DNA from 3 places in the Mesorhizobium sp. M1066 genome. Region 2 is predicted to be linked to each of the others. Evidence: predicted binding sites of a transcription regulator. Region 2 holds the regulator's gene; each other region holds the start of a gene.
The links. Region 2 encodes PhoB, which activates phosphate uptake and scavenging genes when phosphate is short. Its sites were predicted from a motif close to TGTCATNNANCTGTCAT; they were not measured.

Region 1 (6,957 bases), on a different contig from region 2:
AGCCACCGGCACGGAAGAGGCGAAAGGATCAGGCACCCGTGAGCGCAACCGACACCCAGGATCCCAACCGTCGTGATTTTCTCTACGTCGCCACCGGCATGGCCGCAGTGGTCGGCGCGGGTGCTTTCGCGTGGCCGTTCATCGACCAGATGCGCCCCGATGCCTCGACGCTGGCGCTCGCTTCCGTCGAAGTCGACGTCGCCTCGCTGACGCCGGGCATGTCGCTGATCGTCAAGTGGCGCGGCAAGCCGGTCGTGGTCCGCAACCGCACCGAACAGGAAATGAAGGACGGCGAGGCCGTCAATCTCGCCGATCTCAAGGATCCGATCGCCCGCAACGCCAATCTGCCGTCCGATGCGCCGGCGACCGACGCCAATCGCACCACGCCCGGCAAGGAGGCCTGGATGGTGATGGTTCAGGTCTGCACGCATCTCGGCTGCATTCCGCTTGGCCAGGAAGGCGATTTCGGCGGCTGGTTCTGCCCGTGCCACGGTTCGCAATACGATACGGCCGGCCGCATCCGCAAAGGCCCGGCGCCTGAGAACATGGCGGTTCCGGTATTCAAGTTCATTTCCGATACCAAGATCCTTATCGGTTGAGGCAGGGGATATTTCGATGAGCGAGGGACACTCGACCTATACGCCCAAAACCGGTCTCGGACGCTGGTTCGACGCCCGCATGCCGCTGCCGCGGCTGGTCTATGACAGCTTCGTCGCCTATCCGGTGCCGCGCAACCTCAACTATGCGTGGACCTTTGGCGGCATCCTTTCGATCATGCTGGTGGCGCAGATCCTGACCGGCATCGTGCTGGCCATGCATTACACGGCTGATACCAATCTGGCCTTCGGCTCGGTCGAGAAGATCATGCGCGACGTGAATTCCGGCTGGCTGCTGCGCTACATGCATTCGAACGGCGCCTCGTTCTTCTTCGTCGCCGTCTACATCCACATCTTCCGTGGCCTCTATTACGGCTCCTACAAGGCGCCGCGCGAGCTGCTGTGGATCCTCGGCTGCATTATCTATCTCCTGATGATGGCGACCGGCTTCATGGGCTACGTGCTGCCATGGGGCCAGATGAGCTTCTGGGGCGCCACCGTCATCACCGGCTTCTTCAGCGCCATTCCGCTGGTCGGCGACTGGATCCAGCAGCTGCTGCTCGGCGGCTTTGCCGTCGACAACCCGACGCTGAACCGCTTCTTTGCGCTGCACTATCTGTTGCCGTTCATGATTGCCGGCGTCGTCGTTTTGCACATCTGGGCGCTGCATGTCGTCGGCCAGTCGAACCCGACGGGTATCGAGGTCAAGTCGAAGACCGACACTGTCGCCTTCACCCCCTACGCGACCATCAAGGACGCGTTCGGCATGATCGTGTTCCTGTTCTTCTTCGCTTATTTCGTCTTCTACCTGCCGAACTATCTCGGCCATCCCGACAACTACATCGTCGCCAACCCGCTGAAGACGCCGGCCCACATCGTGCCCGAATGGTACTTCCTGCCGTTCTACGCGATCCTGCGCGCCATCACCTTCAATGTCGGGCCGATCAACTCCAAGCTAGGCGGCGTGCTGTGCATGTTCGGCGCCATCGTCATGTTGTTCCTGGTGCCGTGGCTCGACACTTCGAAGGTACGCTCGGCCGTTTACCGGCCCTGGTACAAGCTGTTCTTCTGGTTGTTCGTGGCCGATGCCATCCTGCTTGGCTGGCTGGGCTCGCAGCCGGCGGAGGGCAGCTACGTGTTCATGGCGCAGATGGCGACGTTGTTCTACTTCGCCTTCTTCCTGATCGCGCTGCCGGTGCTCGGCCTGATTGAGACGCCGCGACGGCTGCCGAACTCGATCACCGAGGCGGTGCTCGAGAAGAACAAGGGCGGCAGCGGACATCCGGCGGGCGCTACGGCGGCTCCGGAAACCAAAGGCTGAGCGGGTAGAGAATCTAAGGGGATTTGGCATGAAGAAGATTCTCACCTCGCTGGCGCTGATCGGCCTTGTGGCCGTCGCCGCTGGGGCCGCGGGCACTCGGGCGATCGCCGCCGAAGAGGCACACAATGTGGCCAATCCGACGCATTTCCCGATCGACGAGCCGAAGGAAATGGACTGGAGTTTCACCGGCCCATTCGGCACTTACGACAAGGCGCAGCTGCAGCGCGGCCTCAAGGTCTACAAGGAAGTCTGCTCGGCCTGCCATTCGATGAACCTGGTGGCGTTCCGCACGCTGTCGGACCTCGGCTATTCCGATGCGCAGATCAAGACGCTGTCGGCCGAGTACACGATCCATGACGGCCCCAACGATGCCGGCGACATGTTCGACCGTCCCGGCAAGCCGTCCGACCATTTCCCGCCGCCCTTCGCCAATGAGGAAGCGGCTGCTGCTTCCAATGGCGGCGCTGCCCCGCCCGACATGTCGCTGCTGGCCAAGGCTCGCGGCGTGGAGCGCGGCTTTCCGCAATTCGTCTTCGACATCTTCACACAATACGATGCCGGCGGTCCCGACTATATCCACTCGCTGCTGACCGGCTACGACCAGACGCCGCCGGCCGGCATGGTGATCCCGGAAGGCACCCACTACAATCCGTACTTCATGTCCGGCGTGTCGCTGAAAATGCCCAAGCCGCTCTCCGACGGCCAGGTGACCTATGATGACGGTGCGCCGCAGACCGTCGACCAGTATTCCCGCGACGTCTCCGCCTTCCTGGCGTGGGCGGCCGAGCCGCATATGGAAGACCGCAAGAAGACCGGGTTTCGCGTTCTGGTGTTCCTGCTTTTGTTCGGCGCGCTGGTCTATCTCACCAAGCGCAAGGTGTGGGAAGGCGTGGCCCACTAGAGCAGTTCACCGTTTCACGGAAACGGGGAACCGCTCCAGCTCCTTGTTTTGGCGCAATTCCGGACGGAAAACCGTTTCACACTTTTCCTGGAATTTCTCTACGCCATACAATCAAGTGAACGCAAAGGGCGCCGAGAGGCGCCCTTTTGCATTTCCGGAGGCTGGTCATGTCACATGGCCGTCATCGCATCCGGCGATCCTGTGCTGCTCTCATCAAAGGATCGCATTCATGAAAAGATACGCATCGCTCGCGGCAGGCCTGTTGCTGCTCATCCTCGGCTCGGCCGCGCAAGCGGAAGACGCCCAGCCCTTCGTCACCAACAAGGACGTCGACCTGACGATGATCCTGCCGCCGCCGCCGGCAAACGATTCGGCACAGACCAAGGCCGAACTCGGCGAGGTGCTGACGCTGCAGGTGACGCGCACCCCAGAGATGGTCGCCAGCGCGGTGGCCGATGCCGAGGAGAATGTCTGGCGCTTCGCCGACGTCATGGGGCCGAAATTCAACAAGGAAACGCTGCCGAAATTCAGCGCTTTCTTCGATCGCGTGGTGGCTACCGAAGGGGCTGTCGTCGACCCGGCCAAGGATGTCTGGAAGCGCCCGCGCCCGCACCAGCTCAGCGACCTCGTCAAGCCGGCGGTCAAGCTGTCGAGTTCCGGTTCCTGGCCGTCCGGCCACGCCACCGTCGGCACCATGATGGGCATCATCCTGTCCGATATGGTTCCGGAAAAGCGCGCCGAGATCATGGCGCGAGCGGCCGAATACGCCCACAACCGCGAGGTCGGCGGCATCCACTATGCGTCCGACGTCGAGATGGGCAAGATTTCCGGCAGCGTTATTGCCGCGGTCCTGCTCAACCGGGACGACTTCAAGGCTGAATATGAAGTGGCCAGGGCCGAGCTTCGTTCCGATCTCGGCATGTAATCCTCGTCAGCTAATCCTCGTCAGCCGGATTTAGACGGGAAGGGGCGCTTAAGGCGCTCCTTTTTTGTTAACGCTCGTGCTCAAGCGAAAGTTCGGCAATTAGTCCGTTGGCATGGCGGTATCAGGTTGATATTCGACGCATCGAACGGTGGCGAGAAGCTCGTCCCGCCATGGCCTTTGGAATTCGATGATGCGGCTCAGCGACTGTCACAACTTTTCCGACTTCCGGCGGATGGCACAGCAGCGGCTGCCCGGGCCGATCTTCAACTACATCGACGGCGCGGCCGACGATGAGGTCACCTATCGCCGCAACACCGAAAGCTTCGAGACCTGCGACCTTGTTCCCAACGTGCTGCGCGGAGTGAGCGAGGTCGACATGTCGGTGACGGTCATGGGCCAGAAGCTGGCGATGCCGTTCTATTGCTCGCCGACCGCCTTGCAGCGCCTGTTCCACCATCAGGGTGAGCGCGCGGTCGCCAGGGCCGCCGCCAAATACGGCACCATGTTCGGCGTCTCCTCGCTTGGCACCGTCAGCCTTGAGGAGGCGCGCGGCATCAGCAGCAGCCCACAGGTCTACCAGTTCTATTTCCACCGGGATCGCGGCCTCAACCGGGCGATGATGCAGCGCGCAAAGTCGGTTGGCGTCGAGGTGATGATGCTGACCGTCGACAGCATCACCGGGGGAAACCGCGAGCGCGACAAACGCACCGGCTTTGCCATTCCCTTCAAGCTCAATCTCGCCGGAATGGCACAGTTCGCGCTCAAGCCGGCCTGGGCGATCAACTATTTCACCCATGAGGGGTTCAAGCTGCCGCAGCTCGACGAGCATGTCGACATGGGCGGCGGCACGATGTCGATCAGCCGCTACTTCACCGAGATGCTAGACCCGTCGATGACGTGGGACGACGTGGCCGAGATGGTCAAGCTTTGGTCGGGTCCGTTCTGCCTCAAGGGCGTCATGTCGGTGGAGGATGCAAGACGCGCCGTCGACATCGGCTGCAGCGGCATCGTGCTGTCGAACCATGGCGGGCGGCAGCTGGATGGCTCGCGGGCGGCGTTCGATCAGCTTGCCGAGATCGTCGACGCCGTTGGCGACAGGATCGACGTCATCATGGATGGCGGCGTGCAGCGCGGCACCCATGTGCTGAAGGCGCTGTCGCTCGGTGCCAAGGCCGTCGGCGTCGGACGCTATTATCTGTTTCCGCTCGCGGCGGCCGGCCAGCCCGGCGTCGAACGGGCGCTTGAACAGATGCGGGTCGAGATCGAACGCGGCATGAAGCTGATGGGCTGCAGTTCGATCGAACAATTGTCGCGCAACAACCTCCGTTTCAGGTAATCTCGACCCATGAAATCCTCCCTCGAAGACACATTGCTCGCCGCGATCCGCACCATTCCGGATTATCCCAAGCCCGGCATCCTGTTTCGCGACATCACCACGCTGCTCGGCAATGCGCGCGCCTTCCGCCGCGCCATCGACGAACTGGTGCATCCCTATGCCGGCCAGAAGATCGACAAGATCGCCGGCATCGAGGCACGTGGATTCATCCTTGGCGGCGCCGTCGCCCATCAGCTCTCGGCCGGTTTCGTGCCGATCCGCAAGAAAGGCAAGCTGCCCTACGAAACGGTGCGCGTCGCCTACAGCCTGGAATACGGACTGGACGAAATGGAGATGCACAAGGACGGCGTTGCTCCGGGCGAGAAGGTGATCCTGGTCGACGATCTGATCGCCACCGGCGGCACGGCTGAAGCCGCGGTCAAGCTGCTGCGCCAGATCGGCGCCGACATCCTCGCCGCCTGCTTCGTCATCGACCTGCCGGACCTCGGCGGCCGCGCCAAGCTCGAAGCGCTCGGTGTGCCGGTCAGGACGCTGATTGGGTTCGAAGGACATTGAGGAGTGCTCTCCCTTCTCCTACAAGAAGGGAGAGGGAAAGTGGTGTTACTCGGCCTTCACCAGAACGGCGCTTTCGAACTCGAGCACCTTGTCGCCGGTGGAATCGAAAGCTTCCGAACGCAGCGCCAGCAGCCGCCAACCGGGGCGTGAGGCGATTGGGCGGTGCGACAGCGCGGTGCGCGTGAAGGTGATGGTTTGCCCGGCATAGACCGGCTTCAGCCATTTCAGATTCTTGAAGCCGGGCGAGGGGCCGAATTCCGGCACTGGACCGGGACCGCTCCACGCAGCGACCTCGGCGTCCATACGGTTTTCCAGATTGAGTTTCATCCAGGTCGCGGCCGTGTGCCAGCCAGACGCGCAGAGGCCGTCGAGCACGCTTTTCTTCGCGGCCTCCTCGTCGATGTGGAAGATTTGCGGGTCGTACTTACGGGCGAAGGCCTTGATCGCCTCGGGCTCGAATGTGTGCGAGCCGAGCGTGACGGTGGTGCCGATACGGAAGAACTCGTCCAGTGTCATGCTTGGCTCCCCGCGGCATCGCGCGTGAGGAACATGACGGAGTTCTCGAGCTCGAAGACGCTTTCGCCACGCTGGTTGAACAGTTCGCTGCGCATGGTGACGAAGCCGAGTTGCGGCTTCGATTTCGACAGGCGCTTGGCAATAACCATCAGGGTGCCGGTCAGTTGGTCGCCGGCCAGGACCGGCTTCTTCCATTTGACCTGATCGACTCCGGGCGCGCCCTGGCAGGTCGAGTCCAGCAGGAACGCATCGCACAGCATGCGCATGAACATGGCGCAGGTGTGCCAGCCCGAGGCGGCCAGCCCGCCAAGGATGCTGGCCTTGCCAGCTTCCTCGTCGAGATGCATCGGCTGCGGGTCGAATTCTCCGGCGAATTCGACGATCTCGGCGGCACTCACGAGTTTCGAGCCGAGGTCGATCGATGCGCCCTCGATGAAGTCCTCATAGGCCCATGTTTTTATCTCTGCAGTCATGGTCTGGAATCCGGCTTGTCGACCCGCGATCCCCAGGATCGGGGTTTCCGGATGCAGGCCGGCGTTCATTTGGTCAAGCGATTTCTACTGCGCCAGCCTGTGGCAGCCAGTCGACAGGGCCACTCAGAGCCAGCCGCGGCGGCGGAAGTACCAGAAGGGCAGGATCGCCGACAGCACCATCATGGCGATGGCGAAGGGATAGCCAAGTTGCCATTTCAACTCGGGGATGATGTCGAAATTCATGCCGTAGATCGAGGCGACCAAAGTCGGCGGCAGGAAGATGACGGCGGCGACCGAGAAGATCTTGATGATGGCGTTCTGCTCGATCGAGATC
Region 2 (6,957 bases):
CGATGAGCCGATCTGCGGAAACCTGTGTCACCATGGCTGAAATCTCAGGGGTGAGCCGCATGTTCAACGCTGATAGTCGCAGTTTTGCCGGCTGGCCGACACGAACCTGGTCAATGTCTTTCGGCGGCAGCCGTGCATCGACGATCAAGCCCGATGCCGTAGGCAGAATCTCCATGATCTTCTCGCCGGGGGCAATCACGCTGCCCTTGGAATTGTAGGTGGACGATACCACGATGCCCCCCGCCGGCGCCTTGATCGTCGTCCGCCGCAGCACTGCCTCGGATGCCCGCATCTGTTCGTCAATGTCAGCCAGCGAAGAACGTACCTCGTCGAGTTTCGTCAGGGCTTCCTCCACGCGTTGCGTGGTCAGGCGCTCTATCTGCTCCTGCGCTTCGACGATCTGGGTGTTGGCCGATGCAAGATTTGCCTCCATCGCCCCTGCCTGCCCGACGAGATCTGCCTCGCTACGCAAAAGCTGCGAATATTCGGTGCGATTGGTGAGGCCCTTGTCCAAAAGGTTGGTCTTGATGCCCAGTTCTTTCTTCACGACTTCGGCCTGTTGCTGAATGGCCTGTTTCTGGGCCTGCAACCCGACAACAGACTGGCGATGCATGGCAACCTGTTGCCTGAGGATCGATTGTTCGGATCGAAATCGGGCGAGCCTGGCGTTGAATTCCTTCCGCTGTTCTTGAACCAGGACCTCGAAATTGTGCTGGAACGGTGCTGGCGCAGCCTCTGTGATTGGCGCAAGCCGATCCAACCCGTCGCGTTCCGCCTCCAGCCGCGAGGCGCTGGCCTTCAAAGCGATCGACTGTCTCGTCAGCCGGTTGAGTTCGGCTTGCGCGGCTGTTCGATCCAGCAGGATCAGTTCCTGGGCCTGTTGCACGCGATCACCCTCATGGACGAGCAACTCTTGGATGATGCCGCCCTCGGGATGCTGGATGAGGATGTTCCCGCCTGTCGCCGAGATCGTGCCTTGCGTGATGACCGCGCCGGACAACGGTGCACTGACCGCCCAATAGCCAAAGCAACCCACCAATATCGCTATTGCCGCGTATCCGGCGAATGCCACCCGGCGAATGTCGGTGCGTGCTGTGCCTTCCCGGACGAGGCTCTGCGCTGTCATCTTCTACGATCCAAAGCGGACGCTATGAGGGGTGCTGCGGATCGTCGTGGCAAAAGACCCTGTCACCGCCATGCTGCGCTGTGGGGCAAGGCCGATGCCGGCGATCGGCTGCCGCATCACGTCGCCGCTTGGACCGAAGGCTTCGATCACTCCGCTGCGCAGAAGCATCACGCGGTCGCAGGCTGCGGCGACCGAAGGGCGGTGCGTTATCACGATTGTCGTAACGCCCGCCGCTTTCGCGGCGGCAAGCACTTCTTCGAGCGCGGCTTCGCCGCCGCCGTCGAGATGGGTACTGGGCTCATCCAGAACGAGGACATGCGGATTGCCGTAAAAAGCGCGCGCCAGCCCGATCCTTTGGCGTTCGCCGCCCGACAGTGTTCTGTCCGACGGACCTATTCTGGTCTGGTAGCCGTCTCGCTGCTCCAGTATCAGCTCATGCGCCCGGGCATTCTTTGCTGCCTCGACGATCGAGGCGTCATTCGCATCGGGTTCAAAGCGGGCGATATTTTCCGCGATCGATCCGGGAAAGAGCTCCACCTCCTGAGCGAGATATCCGATATGCCGGCCAAGCTGCTTCTCGTCCCAGGTTCTGAGATCGGCGCCGTCAATCCTGACGCAGCCGCTGGTTGCCTGAATCGCACCGACAAGTAATCTTGCCAGGGTGGACTTTCCGGCTCCGCTCGGACCTATTATCGCCACCGCTTCGCCTGCGCCGATGCGGAAGTTCAGTCTCTTGATGATGGGTTCGGTGCCGGGTGTGGCGTTCGGCGCGACAAAGATGAGGCCCTGCACGACAATTTCGCCGGACGGGTCCGCCAAGGTCAATTTTTGCGCATGCGCCGGATGGGCGGAAAACGCCTTGTCCAACCGCTTCCACGATCGTCTGGCGTCGACGATCTGCCGCCATGACCCGATCAGTTGGTCGAGCGGCTGCAGCGCGCGGGACGACACCAGGGAAGACGCGAAGATCATGCCGGCCGTCATCTTCCCTTGCAGCACGAGCCATGCTCCGACACCCAGTATTGCCAGCTGAAGCATCATGCGTACGGCTCGCGACGTTCCACTGAAAATCGCGTTGGCCATCGACGAACGGTCATGCAGGACTAGCGCCTCCGCCACGTGCCTTCCCCACACTCGCGCGGCGTTTTGGATCATGCCCATGGCGCGCAGCGTCTCTGCATTCCGGGCAAAGGCCTGCTCCGACAGACTGGCAACAGCCGAGCGTTCCGCCGACAAGGCGTCATTCCTGCCGGTGGCAAACTGATTTGCCACGACCAGCGCAAGCAACAGCGCAGATCCTGCCAGCGTAAGCCAGAACAGCAAAGGATGGATGAGGTACAGCAGGGCGAGGAAGAACGGAGCAAACGGCAGGTCGAACAAGACCGCCGCGCCGCGTGACCTGATGAAGGCGCATACCGAGGCAAGGTCGCGCAGTGGAGACAGGGCCGCTCCCGCGGCGTACTTAGCCTCCAGCGAGACGGCGAATGTCCTCGCGCCCAGTCTGTTGTCGACAATGGCTGCAACGCGCTGCGTGTAAACGGAGCGGACCGCATCGAGGAGACCGAGAAAGGCGAGTGCGAGAACCGCGATAGCAGAGAGGTAAAGAAGCGTCTCGACGCTGGAGGAAGGCAGGACGCGGTCATAGACCTGCAAGAGATAAAGGGGGATCACCAATAGCAGGATGTTGATGAGGAACGAAAAAACACCGACATCGGCGATGGCGCGCATCAAGACTGCCCGCAGATCAGACCATGCAATCATTCCCGCGCTCCTAACGGCTCATGGCCCCAACATCAGGGCGTCGCTTAGACCGAATGGTCGCCGGCGATGTCCAAGGGGTGGTGCTGCAGGTCGTCCAGCGTATAGGCGCGGATGTAGTCGATCTTCATCTCCGCTGGCGTAGCCAGATGGTCAGGAGGCTGGCCGGCAATGCCGCCCACCGCGAGATTGGCCAGCATATACATAGGATCGTGCATGTCGGCCGGCGTCGCTGCTTGAGCGACCTTTACACCATCATAGGTCCAGACAAGCTCATCCTTCGTCCAGAGCAGGCCATAGGTGTGGAAACCGTCGGTATCCGCAACGTTCACCGTTGACGAAACCTTCGTGTGCGCTCCCGTCTCATTGGAATGCGCCGTCATGTAGAGCGTGTTCGGGTCCTGGCCACGCGTTTCGACAACGTCCAGCTCCGGCGGCCACGATCCGTCCTCCGGAAGCAGCCAGAACGCCGGCCAGGCTCCGGCTGTTTCAGGGAGATCCGCCCGCATTTCGAAATAGCCGTAGGTTTGCGAGAAGGTGTCGTGGGTCGTCAGGATCCCCGAGGTGTATTCGTAGTTGTTGATCAGAGGCTTGATGTCCTCCGGCGCCTGCGCGGCGGTGATGGTGAGGACGCCGTTCTCAACGCTGAACGGATGGACCGAACTCGTTGGGCCATAATTGGCGTCGATATACCACTGCAACTCACCATTGCTGCTCAACGTGCTGCCGTTCGGCGCTCCCCACCAGAAATTGGAATTCCAGGTGCCGTCCTGCCCGTCCCGAAGGCTCAGCGTGTTGAAATCGTCGGAGAAGGACAGCGTCATTGCGGACTTGTCGATCGGAAGTTCGAACTGGGTGGGCTGCAGCTTGTCGATGGTCGTATTCTTGAACACCAGGATCTCGTCGGATCCGAGGTTCAGCATCACGTTCGATTCCACCTGGACCATCTGTGAACGGACGGCATCGAACGAAGTGAAGTCGTAGCCGTCAAGCCGGACCGCATCGGTCGCACCGAAGTCGAAGATAAGATCGCTTCCATTACCTTTGGAGATGGCGAAAGTATCGGCGCCATCGCCGCCGATCAGGACATCATTTCCCTTGCCGCCATCCAGCGTCTGGTGACCCGACCCGCCCTTGATGATGTTGTCCACCGCATTTCCGAACGCAAATCGGTTGGTGCCGGTAACGACGAGGTTCTCGAAATTGTCGGGGAGCTTGTAGCTCATCCATGTGTCGATCGTGTCGATCCCTGCCCCAGGATCCTCGACCACCTTATTGTTGGTGGAATAGAGATGATAGTAGTCGTCGCCGGCGCCACCGTAGATCGTGACATTGACGCCGGTGTCTCCCCAGAAGGAGTCGTTGCCGGAGGTGCCATGCAGTTCCGGTCCAGACCCGGTGGCCGAGAACCAATGAGTGGAAGCGCTGGTGTAGGCAAGAGGGATGCCCTTGGCGTTTAAGACCGTGCTCATCAGAAATCCTTCCTCATGGCGTCCGACCTGGTCAAAGGTCCGGCGACAGCTTTCAAAGCAACGTTGCAAAGAACGAGATCGTTCCACGGAATCGTCATTAGATCCGAGATCGCATTGAACAATCGAAAGACGAGCAATGAATAGATAGGAAAGGATTCGCAGCTTGAGGTAATTTATTAAAATTGTATATTTATGCAGAATACGCGTCATTCGACGAACGTATATCTAAATTAACTCAAATTCATTCTGGTCGGAGTCTGCGGGAAAGATGACGACGTATCAAGTAATTCGCCGTGCTTCCTGGCCAGCCGGGGCCCAATAGAGAGTTTGGGAGATCGGGAAACGCGAGAAGCTGCCTGTCGCTTTGGCCCAAATGCAGTCATTCGAAACCTGATGAGGATGACCGCTCCTGGCGTCACGTGCTCGCTCCCCATCGATGAGACGAGTGCAACATTCCACCGGCTGTTGGCGACCGCGTGCTAATCGAGTTTTCCCGATCTATCGGGACGGAACAGCCACCTAGTCTTCCCTGATCGCGTAGCCCGCCCCGCGGATCGTGCGGATGACATCAGGCATGCGGCCGTTGTTGACCGCCTTGCGCAACCGCCCGACATGTACGTCGACCGTGCGCTCATCGATGTAGATCGTTTCGCCCCAGACATTGTCGAGCAGCTGGCTGCGCGAGAACACGCGGCCTGGATGGCGCATCATGAATTCGAGCAGGCGGAATTCCGTCGGCCCAAGCCGGATCTCGCTCTTCTTGCGATAGACACGGTGCGACTCGCGATCGAGCACGATGTCGCCGACCTTGAGCACGCTGGACAGCACTTCCGGCTTGGCCCGGCGCAGCAGCGCCTTGACCCTGGCCATGAACTCCGGCGTCGAGAAAGGCTTGACCAGATAGTCGTCGGCACCGGTCGACAGGCCGCGCACGCGGTCGCTTTCCTCGCCTCGCGCGGTCAGCATGATGATCGGCAGCCGCTCGGTCTCGGGACGCATTCGCAGGCGCCGGCATAGTTCGATACCGGAAACCGCGGGCACCATCCAGTCGAGCACCAGAAGGTCGGGAACGTTCTCCTGCAGTCGGATCTCGGCCTCGTCGCCGCGCGTCACCACCTCGACCTGGTAGCCTTCGGATTCGAGGTTGTAGCGGAGCAGCACGCCTAGCGGCTCCTCATCCTCCACCACCATGATGCGTGGTGCGATCATCGGCTGGTCACCCCTGTTATGCCGCTGGCGCGGACATTGCCGTCTCGTCCTGCTTCGGACGATTGGCTGGCAACTGCGTGCCGGTCAAAACATAATAGGCATTCTCGGCGATGTTGGTCACGTGATCGCCGATCCGCTCGAGGTTCTTGGCGCAGAACAACAAGTGCGTGCACGCCGTGATGTTGCGGGGATCTTCCATCATGTAGGTCAGCAGCTCGCGGAACACCGAGGTGTATTTGACGTCGATGCGTTCGTCATTGTTTCTGAGCGTGGCAAGCGCTGCCGCGTCAGCGGCGGCATACTCGTCGACGACCCCCTGCACCTGGATCAGCACCAGCTGCGCCATCGCGTCGATCGAATGCGAAAGGTCGTGTGGCGTAACGCTCAGCCCGACAGTGCCGACGCGCTTGGCGATGTTCTTGGCCAGGTCACCGATGCGCTCGAGGTCGCCGGCCATGCGGATCGAACCGACCACCGCACGCAGATCGTTGGCCATTGGCTGGCGCTTGGCGATCAGCGTGATGGCGCGATCGTCCAGCTCGCGCTGGCGTGCATCCATGATGGCATCGTCGGAAACCACGCGCTGCGCCAGCGCATTGTCCGAATTGAGCAAAGCCTTGGTCGAGCCACTGACCATCGAACGGGCGAGATCGCCCATGTCGCGGATCAGTTGGCTGATCTGCTCCAGATCCTCATCGAAAGATGCGACGGTATGTTCACCCATGATCTTCGTCCCTCGTATGCCTGAGCTCAGCCGAACCGGCCGGTGATGTAGTCCTGGGTGCGTTTGTCGTCGGGGGTGGTGAACATCTTGTCGGTGGCGCCCTCCTCGACCAAATAGCCTAGATGGAACATCGCGGTGCGCTGCGACACGCGTGCTGCCTGCTGCATCGAATGGGTGACGATGACGATCGTATAGTTCTGACGCAGTTCGTCGATCAGTTCCTCGACGCGAGCAGTGGCGATCGGGTCGAGCGCCGAACACGGTTCGTCCATCAGGATCACCTCGGGTGACACGGCGATGGCGCGTGCAATGCACAGACGCTGCTGCTGGCCACCGGAAAGACCCGTGCCAGGTTCCTGCAAACGGTCCTTCACCTCGTTCCAGATCGCCGCCTTTTTCAAGCTCGACTCGACGATCTGATCCATGTCGGCCTTGCGCTTGGCCAATCCGTGGATGCGCGGCCCATAGGCGACGTTCTCGTAGATCGACTTGGGGAACGGATTGGGTTTCTGAAACACCATGCCGACGCGCGCCCTGAGTTCGACGACATCGATGTTCTTGTCGTAAATGTCTTCTTCGTCGAGCGTGATCTTGCCGGTTACCCGTGCTGAATCGATGGTGTCGTTCATGCGGTTGAGGCAGCGCAGGAAGGTGGACTTGCCGCAGCC
Region 3 (6,957 bases), on a different contig from region 2:
CGAGATAGACCTCGACGATGCGGAAGGTGTTGAAGTTGATCCACTGGGCGCCGTAGGTCAGTTCCGGCACCGAGATGACCGACGCGACGGACGTATCCTTGAACAGCGATATGAAGGTGTTGGACAATGCCGGCAGCGTGATGCGCAGCATCGTCGGCAGGCGCACGTTGAGCAGCCTTTGCCAGGGCGTCAGGCCGATCGCCTTGCCGGCGTCCAGCTGTCCGCGCGGAACGGCCTCGAGCCCGGAGCGGAACACCTCGACCAGATACGCGCCGCTGTAGAGCGAGAGCGTGACGACGAACGAGGTCGGCGCGCTGTAGGCGATGTCGACCACTGTCGGCAAGCCGTAGAAGACGAGGTAGACGAGCAGGATCAGCGGCACATTGCGGATGAATTCGACGTAGGCGGCGATGATGGTGCGCACGATGCGTCCGGCAGACACATACCAGACCGCCAGAACCAGGCCGATGACGGTGCCGATGGCGATCGATATGACGGCGAGTTCGAGACTGAGCAGCAGTCCGCCCCACAGCTTGTCGAAGTGCCGCCAGATCAGGTTGAAATTAAGGGCATAGCCCATGCGTCCGCCTCAGTGCCGCAGGCTTAGAGCAGTTCACCGTTTCACGGAAACGGCGACCCGTTCTAACTCTTTGTTTTGACGCAATTCCGGACGGAAAACCGTTTCACACGTTTCCTGGAATTGCTCTAGGGAGGTGGAAGGGCGCTGGATACGCCCTCCACCCGGCAGGTCAGATGGCTGGGAAGCCGGGATGGCGCGCTGGCGGCTCCTGTCCAAAATAGTCCTTGAAGGCGGCATCGTAGAGTGCGTTTTCGTGGCCGAACATGGCGATGGTGAAGGTCGAGTTGACGAAGGTCAGCCAGTCAAGGTCGCCTTGCCGGAGTGCCGCGCCATAAAGCATGCTCAGCCAGCTCTTGCCGGCGTCGAAATATCTGTCCGGATTGCGCGAGGCGAGCCAGCGCACCGTGGACAGATCGACGGCAGCAGCATCGACGCGTTTCGATTCCAATGCCTGCAGCACGTTGGCCTGGGTATCGATCTGCATAACCTGGCACTCGGGCAGCACCGAATGCACCTGCGCCTCGGCATCGACATTCTGCAGGATGGAGACGCGTGTCGCCGAGCCGCCGGCAAGCAGCTTGTCGAAGGTCTTGTTCTCGGCGGTCGGAAGGCTCAGCAGGGCGACGCCCTCGACGTAGTAAGGCCGGGAAAAATTGACCAGCTGCGAGCGCTGGGCGCTCATCGTCATGAACTGAATGGTGATGTCGACCTTGTTGGTGGTGACGTTGGGGATGCGCTGTGCCGGATCCTGCATCACGAACTCGACCTTGGTCGGATCGTCGAAAAGGCCCTTGGCAAGAATGCGCCCCATGGTGATGTCCATGCCGACGAGTTCGCCGGCATCGTTCTCGAAGTGCCACGGCGCGTTGGTGCTGCCGGTGCCGACGATCAGCTTGCCGCGATCGAGCACGGTGCGCAGCAGGCTGTCGGGTGCTGCCTGGGCAGCGGCCTTCTGGGCATCGACGGCTACCGCCGCACCCACGACGCCGGCCGTCGCCAGTCCCGCCATTCCCAATTTCAGAAAATCACGTCTTCCGGATGTGTCGTTCACGGCGACCTCCTTTCGTTTGTGTTCCCCTTGCACAGGCAATACACGCGTCAGTGACGCCGAAGCGATTGTCTCTTACAAGCGACGCGTGTATCCTGTACAGGACAGATACTAACACCGGGAATCAACAATGCAAGATGGCAATGCCTCGGCACTTTCAGCCGGCGAGAAGATTTCGGGCTCCCGTGAAAAGGGGCTCAACCGGGTGCTCGAGATTCTGGAGTTTCTTCACACGACCCAGCGCGCGATCGGCATTGGCGACCTTGCCAAGGGCGTGAACGCGCCCCGCTCGACGACCTATACGCTGGTGCGGTCGCTGGTCGATGCGGGACTGCTGGAAATGGAAGGCGACGGCAATCGCGTCTATTTCGGCAAGAAGCTCTATCTCTACGGAATGGACTATGTGCGGGGCAACGACCTGTTGAGGCGGGGGCGCCAGGAGGTCGACAATCTGTCGCGCGAGACCGGCGAGACTTCCGAATTGTGCATGCTGCAGAGCGGCCGCTATACGATCGTCCATGCGAGTCCCGGCACCAGACCGTTCCGCATCAGTTCCGCCACCGGCTTGCAGATACCGCTGCCCTGGACAGCCTCGGGGCGGCTGCTTCTGGCGGGGCTGGAGAAGGCTGAGATCGAAGACATGGTGTCAAACGACGACCTCGTGCTGCCCGACGGGCGCAAACTGCGGCTTGACGATTTCGTCGCCGACATCGCAAAAGCGCAGGTCACCGGCTATTGCGTCACTTCGGGCCTTGTCGATGCCTATACGAAGTGCCTTGCCGCACCGGTGTTTTCAGCGCCGGGCAAGGTCGAGGCGACGATGTGCCTAGTGGTCCCCATCGATACGTCCGAGGAGCGGACCGGCGAACTCATCGGCCTGCTGCGTGATCGTGCCGCAAAGCTTTCGATCGCCGGGTAGCGCGCGAGCGAGCGAATGCCAACTCACGCAATGATGTCGGGAATGATCTTGTCTTCCAGTGCCATCAGCCGATCCTTGAGGAACAGCTTCTTCTTCTTCATGCGCTGGATCTGCAGCGGATCGCAGGCCATGGCGATCATCGCGTTGATGGCGGCATCGAAATCGGCGTGTTCCTGCTTCAGGCGGGAAAATTCAAGGCGAATATCGGCCTGTTCCTGATCGGACATTCTCTACCGTCTGCACGTCTGCGGCGCCCAAAGCTGGGCCTGATTGGGCGGGGCCGGGTGTTTTGTCACCGGCGTGCAGCCCATATCACATTTCAAAGTGTCGTGGAATGCTACCACGGATCATTCGACATCGCCCGCGGAAGGTGACACACTGTCACCGTGCCGTCACAGAAGCGAACCTGCGGTGGACGCGCCGTGACGGTTGCAATCGAGGAAAACCATGAAAGGGAGAACCAATCATGTCTCTTGCATCCCATCTTGATGAGTTGCAGCGGAAACACGGCGACATCGAGCGTGAAATCGATGACGCGATGAATCATCCATCGGTCGACGACCTCGAAATCGTGAATCTCAAGCGACGCAAGCTGGCACTCAAGGACGAGATTGAAAAACTGAGAGGCAAACCGACCACGCATTGATACCCTCCTGACATAGCCGCCCAATATCCGCGGCCTCTTTTCCCGGCGGCACCACGCCGCCGGTGTGGAGGGTTTTGATTTCCAGCACCGGTCTGTCAGCCGAAGCTGGACTTGCACCGGCTCAATTTCCGCTTCGGCCGTCGCTCGTTTCGCCAGATCATCGAGTGTTTCCTGGCCTCTGGCGGCGGGCGATTCCGGCCAGTGGCGACCTGTCGCCATTGACAAGCCATCTTTGCTCCTCCACCTCATGCCCGGACCTCAGCGCATCGGCCCGGGGCGTCGTTGTGCGTCCATGCAGGACACAAGATGCTCCAGAGACAAAAGGCTGCCGGCATGACCGGATATTTTTCCTCTCCTTTCCCCCGCCGCACGTCGGTCGGCGTCGATGTCGGCGGCGTGGTCGTCGGCGGCGGTGCGCCCGTTGTCGTCCAATCGATGACCAACACCGATACGGCCGATATCGACCAGACGGTTGCGCAGGTCGCAGCACTGCACCGGGCCGGCTCGGAGATCGTGCGCATCACCGTCGATCGCGACGAGAGCGCCGCCGCCGTGCCGCGCATTCATGAGCGGCTTCAGCGGCTTGGTATCAACGTGCCGCTGGTTGGCGATTTCCACTATATCGGCCACAAGCTTTTGGCCGATCACCCGGCCTGCGCCGAGGCGCTGGCCAAATACCGCATCAATCCGGGCAATGTCGGCTTCAAGGACAAGAAGGACCGGCAGTTCGCGGCGATTGTCGAGATGGCGATCAAACACGATAAGCCGGTGCGTATCGGCGTCAACTGGGGCTCGCTTGACCAGGAACTGCTGACCCGGCTGATGGACGACAACCAGGCCCAGGGTTTTCCGCTGACGGCGCAGGAAATGACGCGTGAGGCGATCGTGCAATCGGCGATCCTGTCGGCCGAGATGGCCGAGGAGATCGGCCTCGGCCGCGAGAAAATCATCCTGTCGGCCAAGGTCAGCGGCGTGCAGGACCTGATCGCCGTCTATACCGAACTCGCCACCCGCTCCGACCATGCGCTGCATCTCGGCCTCACCGAAGCCGGCATGGGCTCGAAAGGCATCGTGGCTTCGTCGGCCGCCATGGGCATCCTGCTCCAGCAAGGCATTGGCGACACCATTCGCATTTCGCTGACGCCGGAGCCGAATGGCGATCGCACACGTGAGGTGCAGGTGTCGCAGGAATTGCTGCAGACCATGGGGTTCAGGCAGTTCGTGCCGATTGTTGCCGCTTGCCCCGGCTGCGGCCGCACCACCTCCACCGTGTTTCAGGAGCTCGCCCAGAACATCCAGGCCGATCTCAGGAAGAACATGCCCGTGTGGCGCGACAAATACCCCGGCGTCGAGAACCTCAAGGTCGCGGTGATGGGTTGCATCGTCAACGGCCCTGGCGAGTCCAAGCATGCCGATATCGGCATTTCGCTGCCCGGCACGGGCGAAATGCCGACCGCGCCTGTCTTCGTCGACGGCAAAAAGGCGGCGACGCTGCGCGGGCCGTCGATCGCCGCGGATTTCGAGAAAATGGTCGCCGACTATATCGAACAGCGGTTCGGTCGCGGCGGCAAGGCCGCGGCAGAGTAGGTCAAATGCAGCGTTTCCTATGGGCGACGCTGATCCTGCTGTGTGGGCTGGTCTGGTCGACGCTGGCTCAGGCCGATCCGCCGCAATCCGCCAAGCAACGGCTTATCGACAAGGTCTGCAACCTGATCCAGGCGCATGCCGACCAGAACGGCCTGCCCAGGGATTTCTTCGCCCGGCTGATCTGGAAGGAAAGCCGTTTCGATCCCAACGCCGTCAGCCCGGTCGGCGCCGAAGGCATTGCCCAGTTCATGCCGGGCACCGCCAAGATGCGCGGGCTCGCCAATTCCTTCGACATCAACCAGGCGATCCCGGCTTCGGCGAAATATCTCGCCGAAATGAAAACCGGCTTTGGCAATCTCGGACTGGCGGCCGCAGCCTACAATGCCGGCGAGAGCCGGGTGTCGCGCTGGCTCGGCTCCGGCGGCTTCCTGCCGATGGAGACCGAAAGCTATGTCTTCGACATCATGGGCGAACCAGCCGACAAGTTCACGGACCGGGCCTATGCCGGAAAGGTCGAGCCGCTCGACGCAAAGGCGGATTTTGCCGTCGCTTGCCGAAAACTGCCGGTGATCATGTCGCGGACGGTGGCGATGGCTTCGATCAACGTAAAGCCGTGGGGCATCCAGGTGGCCGGCAATTTCCGCCGCAGTGCCGCGATCAACCAGTGGCTCAGGGTAAGGAGCCGGTTCCCGGCCCTGCTCAACGGGCACGATCCGGTGGTCAGCCGGGTGCGCACGCCAATCGGCCGGCGGGGTATCTATGCGGTCCGTATCGGTGTCGACCACCGCGCTGACGCCAATGTCATCTGCCAGAAATTGCAAAGCATCGGTGGGGCGTGCGTGGTGGTGCGCAACCGGTAATTTGACCCCCGCCGGCAGATATTTTGTCTGAGAGAGGCATTTAAAAGCGACAGCCGTGACGTCGCATCCAGCAAAGATTTCAGCTATAGCGGCGGCCATCTTTACCAGGGGCAACAGCCCTGCCTTTGACGAGCAACATGGGCCGCAACATGTTCGACGGATACATTATCTGCGGCACGCCGAGGACCGGAAGCACGCTGCTGTGCAAGCTTCTGGCATCCACGAAGACGACTGGCGATCCGCACTCATTCTATCGGCGGCAGGATGTGCTGGAGTGGGCTGAAGAGTGGAAGCTGCCCGATCGCGACACGATGAGTGAGCTCGACTTCAATGTCGCCTATCTCAACGCGGCGATCGCTGCCGGCAAGGGTGGGACCGGTGTCTTTGGCCTTCGCTTGATGCGCGAGAATCTGGATGAGCTCTCGGCGATGCTCGACCGGATTTTCCCAAAGCTTCCATCCGACAAAGCTACATACACCTCTCGCGGGAGGACAAACTCGCGCAGGCTGTCTCCCTGATCAAGGCAGAGCAGACCGGTCTTTGGCATATCGCTCCCGACGGCACCGAGATCGAAAGGGTCGCCTCGCCGAAAGAACCGCAATATGATTTCGAGCGGATCAGGCGTGAGGTCGAGGAACTCGAGACCTATGATGCGGCCTGGAACATTTGGTTCGCTGAGCAAGACATATCCCCGCTGCGCGTCGGCTATGAGCGCCTTTCAGGCAATCCGGCCGCGACATTGCTAGGCATCTGCGAAGCCCTGAGGGTCCGAGCGCCTGACGAGGAGGATGTAAGCCCCGGCGTCGCAAAGCTTGCTGACGCGACAAGCCTCGACTGGATGCGCCGCTATCGTCTGGAGGCAGCAGCCGTCTGACGCATCCCCATGAATGCAGCCTAGGCGGTCTTGGCCACGACCGTTTCGCTGAGCCAGGTGCCGATCTTGGTGCCGAGGCGGTCGGGCGAAACGGGCTTCGGCAGATAGTCGTCCATGCCTGATTCGATGCACTTGTCGCGATCACCCTTCAGCGCGTGCGCGGTGACGCCGATGATCGGGATGTGGGCGCCCGTCGAGACCTCCATCGCCCGGATGGCGCGGGTCGCCTCATAGCCGTTCATTTCGGGCATCGAGACATCCATCAGGATCAGCTTGGGGCGCAGCGCCCGGTACATCTCGACCGCCGTGCGGCCATTGCCGGCGATGCGGTAGCTCAAGCCCAACCCGTTGAGGATTTGGCCGAACACCAGCTGGTTCACGTCATTGTCCTCGGCAATGAGGATGTCGATCGGTCCGTTCGGCGCGGTTGTCGATTCCGGCGC

Region 1: the regulator PhoB is predicted to act here: its motif matches at 2,987-3,003, upstream of NKH52_RS11870 (acid phosphatase).
Region 3: the regulator PhoB is predicted to act here: its motif matches at 2,927-2,943, upstream of NKH52_RS32195 (YdcH family protein).

Annotation. Positions count from the first base shown of each region.
Region 1 covers NZ_JAMYMR010000006.1:163,742-170,698, reverse strand. Annotated here, with positions in the region: gene petA (ubiquinol-cytochrome c reductase iron-sulfur subunit) at 39-599, shown strand; gene NKH52_RS11880 (cytochrome b) at 616-1,917, shown strand; gene NKH52_RS11875 (cytochrome c1) at 1,946-2,818, shown strand; gene NKH52_RS11870 (acid phosphatase) at 3,048-3,743, shown strand; gene NKH52_RS11865 (alpha-hydroxy acid oxidase) at 3,934-5,079, shown strand; gene NKH52_RS11860 (adenine phosphoribosyltransferase) at 5,089-5,634, shown strand; gene NKH52_RS11855 (MaoC family dehydratase) at 5,680-6,150, opposite strand; gene NKH52_RS11850 (MaoC family dehydratase) at 6,147-6,623, opposite strand; gene corA (magnesium/cobalt transporter CorA) at 6,747-6,957, opposite strand, start outside.
Region 2 covers NZ_JAMYMR010000002.1:519,943-526,899, forward strand. Annotated here, with positions in the region: gene NKH52_RS05535 (HlyD family type I secretion periplasmic adaptor subunit) at 1-1,126, opposite strand, end outside; gene NKH52_RS05540 (type I secretion system permease/ATPase) at 1,130-2,854, opposite strand; gene eglC (endo-1,3-1,4-beta-glycanase EglC) at 2,932-4,356, opposite strand; gene phoB (phosphate regulon transcriptional regulator PhoB) at 4,876-5,565, opposite strand; gene phoU (phosphate signaling complex protein PhoU) at 5,582-6,289, opposite strand; gene pstB (phosphate ABC transporter ATP-binding protein PstB) at 6,316-6,957, opposite strand, start outside.
Region 3 covers NZ_JAMYMR010000052.1:14,242-21,198, reverse strand. Annotated here, with positions in the region: gene NKH52_RS32215 (amino acid ABC transporter permease) at 1-580, opposite strand, end outside; gene NKH52_RS32210 (transporter substrate-binding protein) at 750-1,631, opposite strand; gene NKH52_RS32205 (IclR family transcriptional regulator) at 1,759-2,547, shown strand; gene NKH52_RS32200 (YdcH family protein) at 2,571-2,774, opposite strand; gene NKH52_RS32195 (YdcH family protein) at 3,014-3,193, shown strand; gene ispG (flavodoxin-dependent (E)-4-hydroxy-3-methylbut-2-enyl-diphosphate synthase) at 3,527-4,780, shown strand; gene NKH52_RS32185 (lytic transglycosylase domain-containing protein) at 4,786-5,640, shown strand; partial or broken gene NKH52_RS32180 (Stf0 family sulfotransferase) at 5,778-6,514, shown strand; gene NKH52_RS32175 (response regulator) at 6,535-6,957, opposite strand, start outside.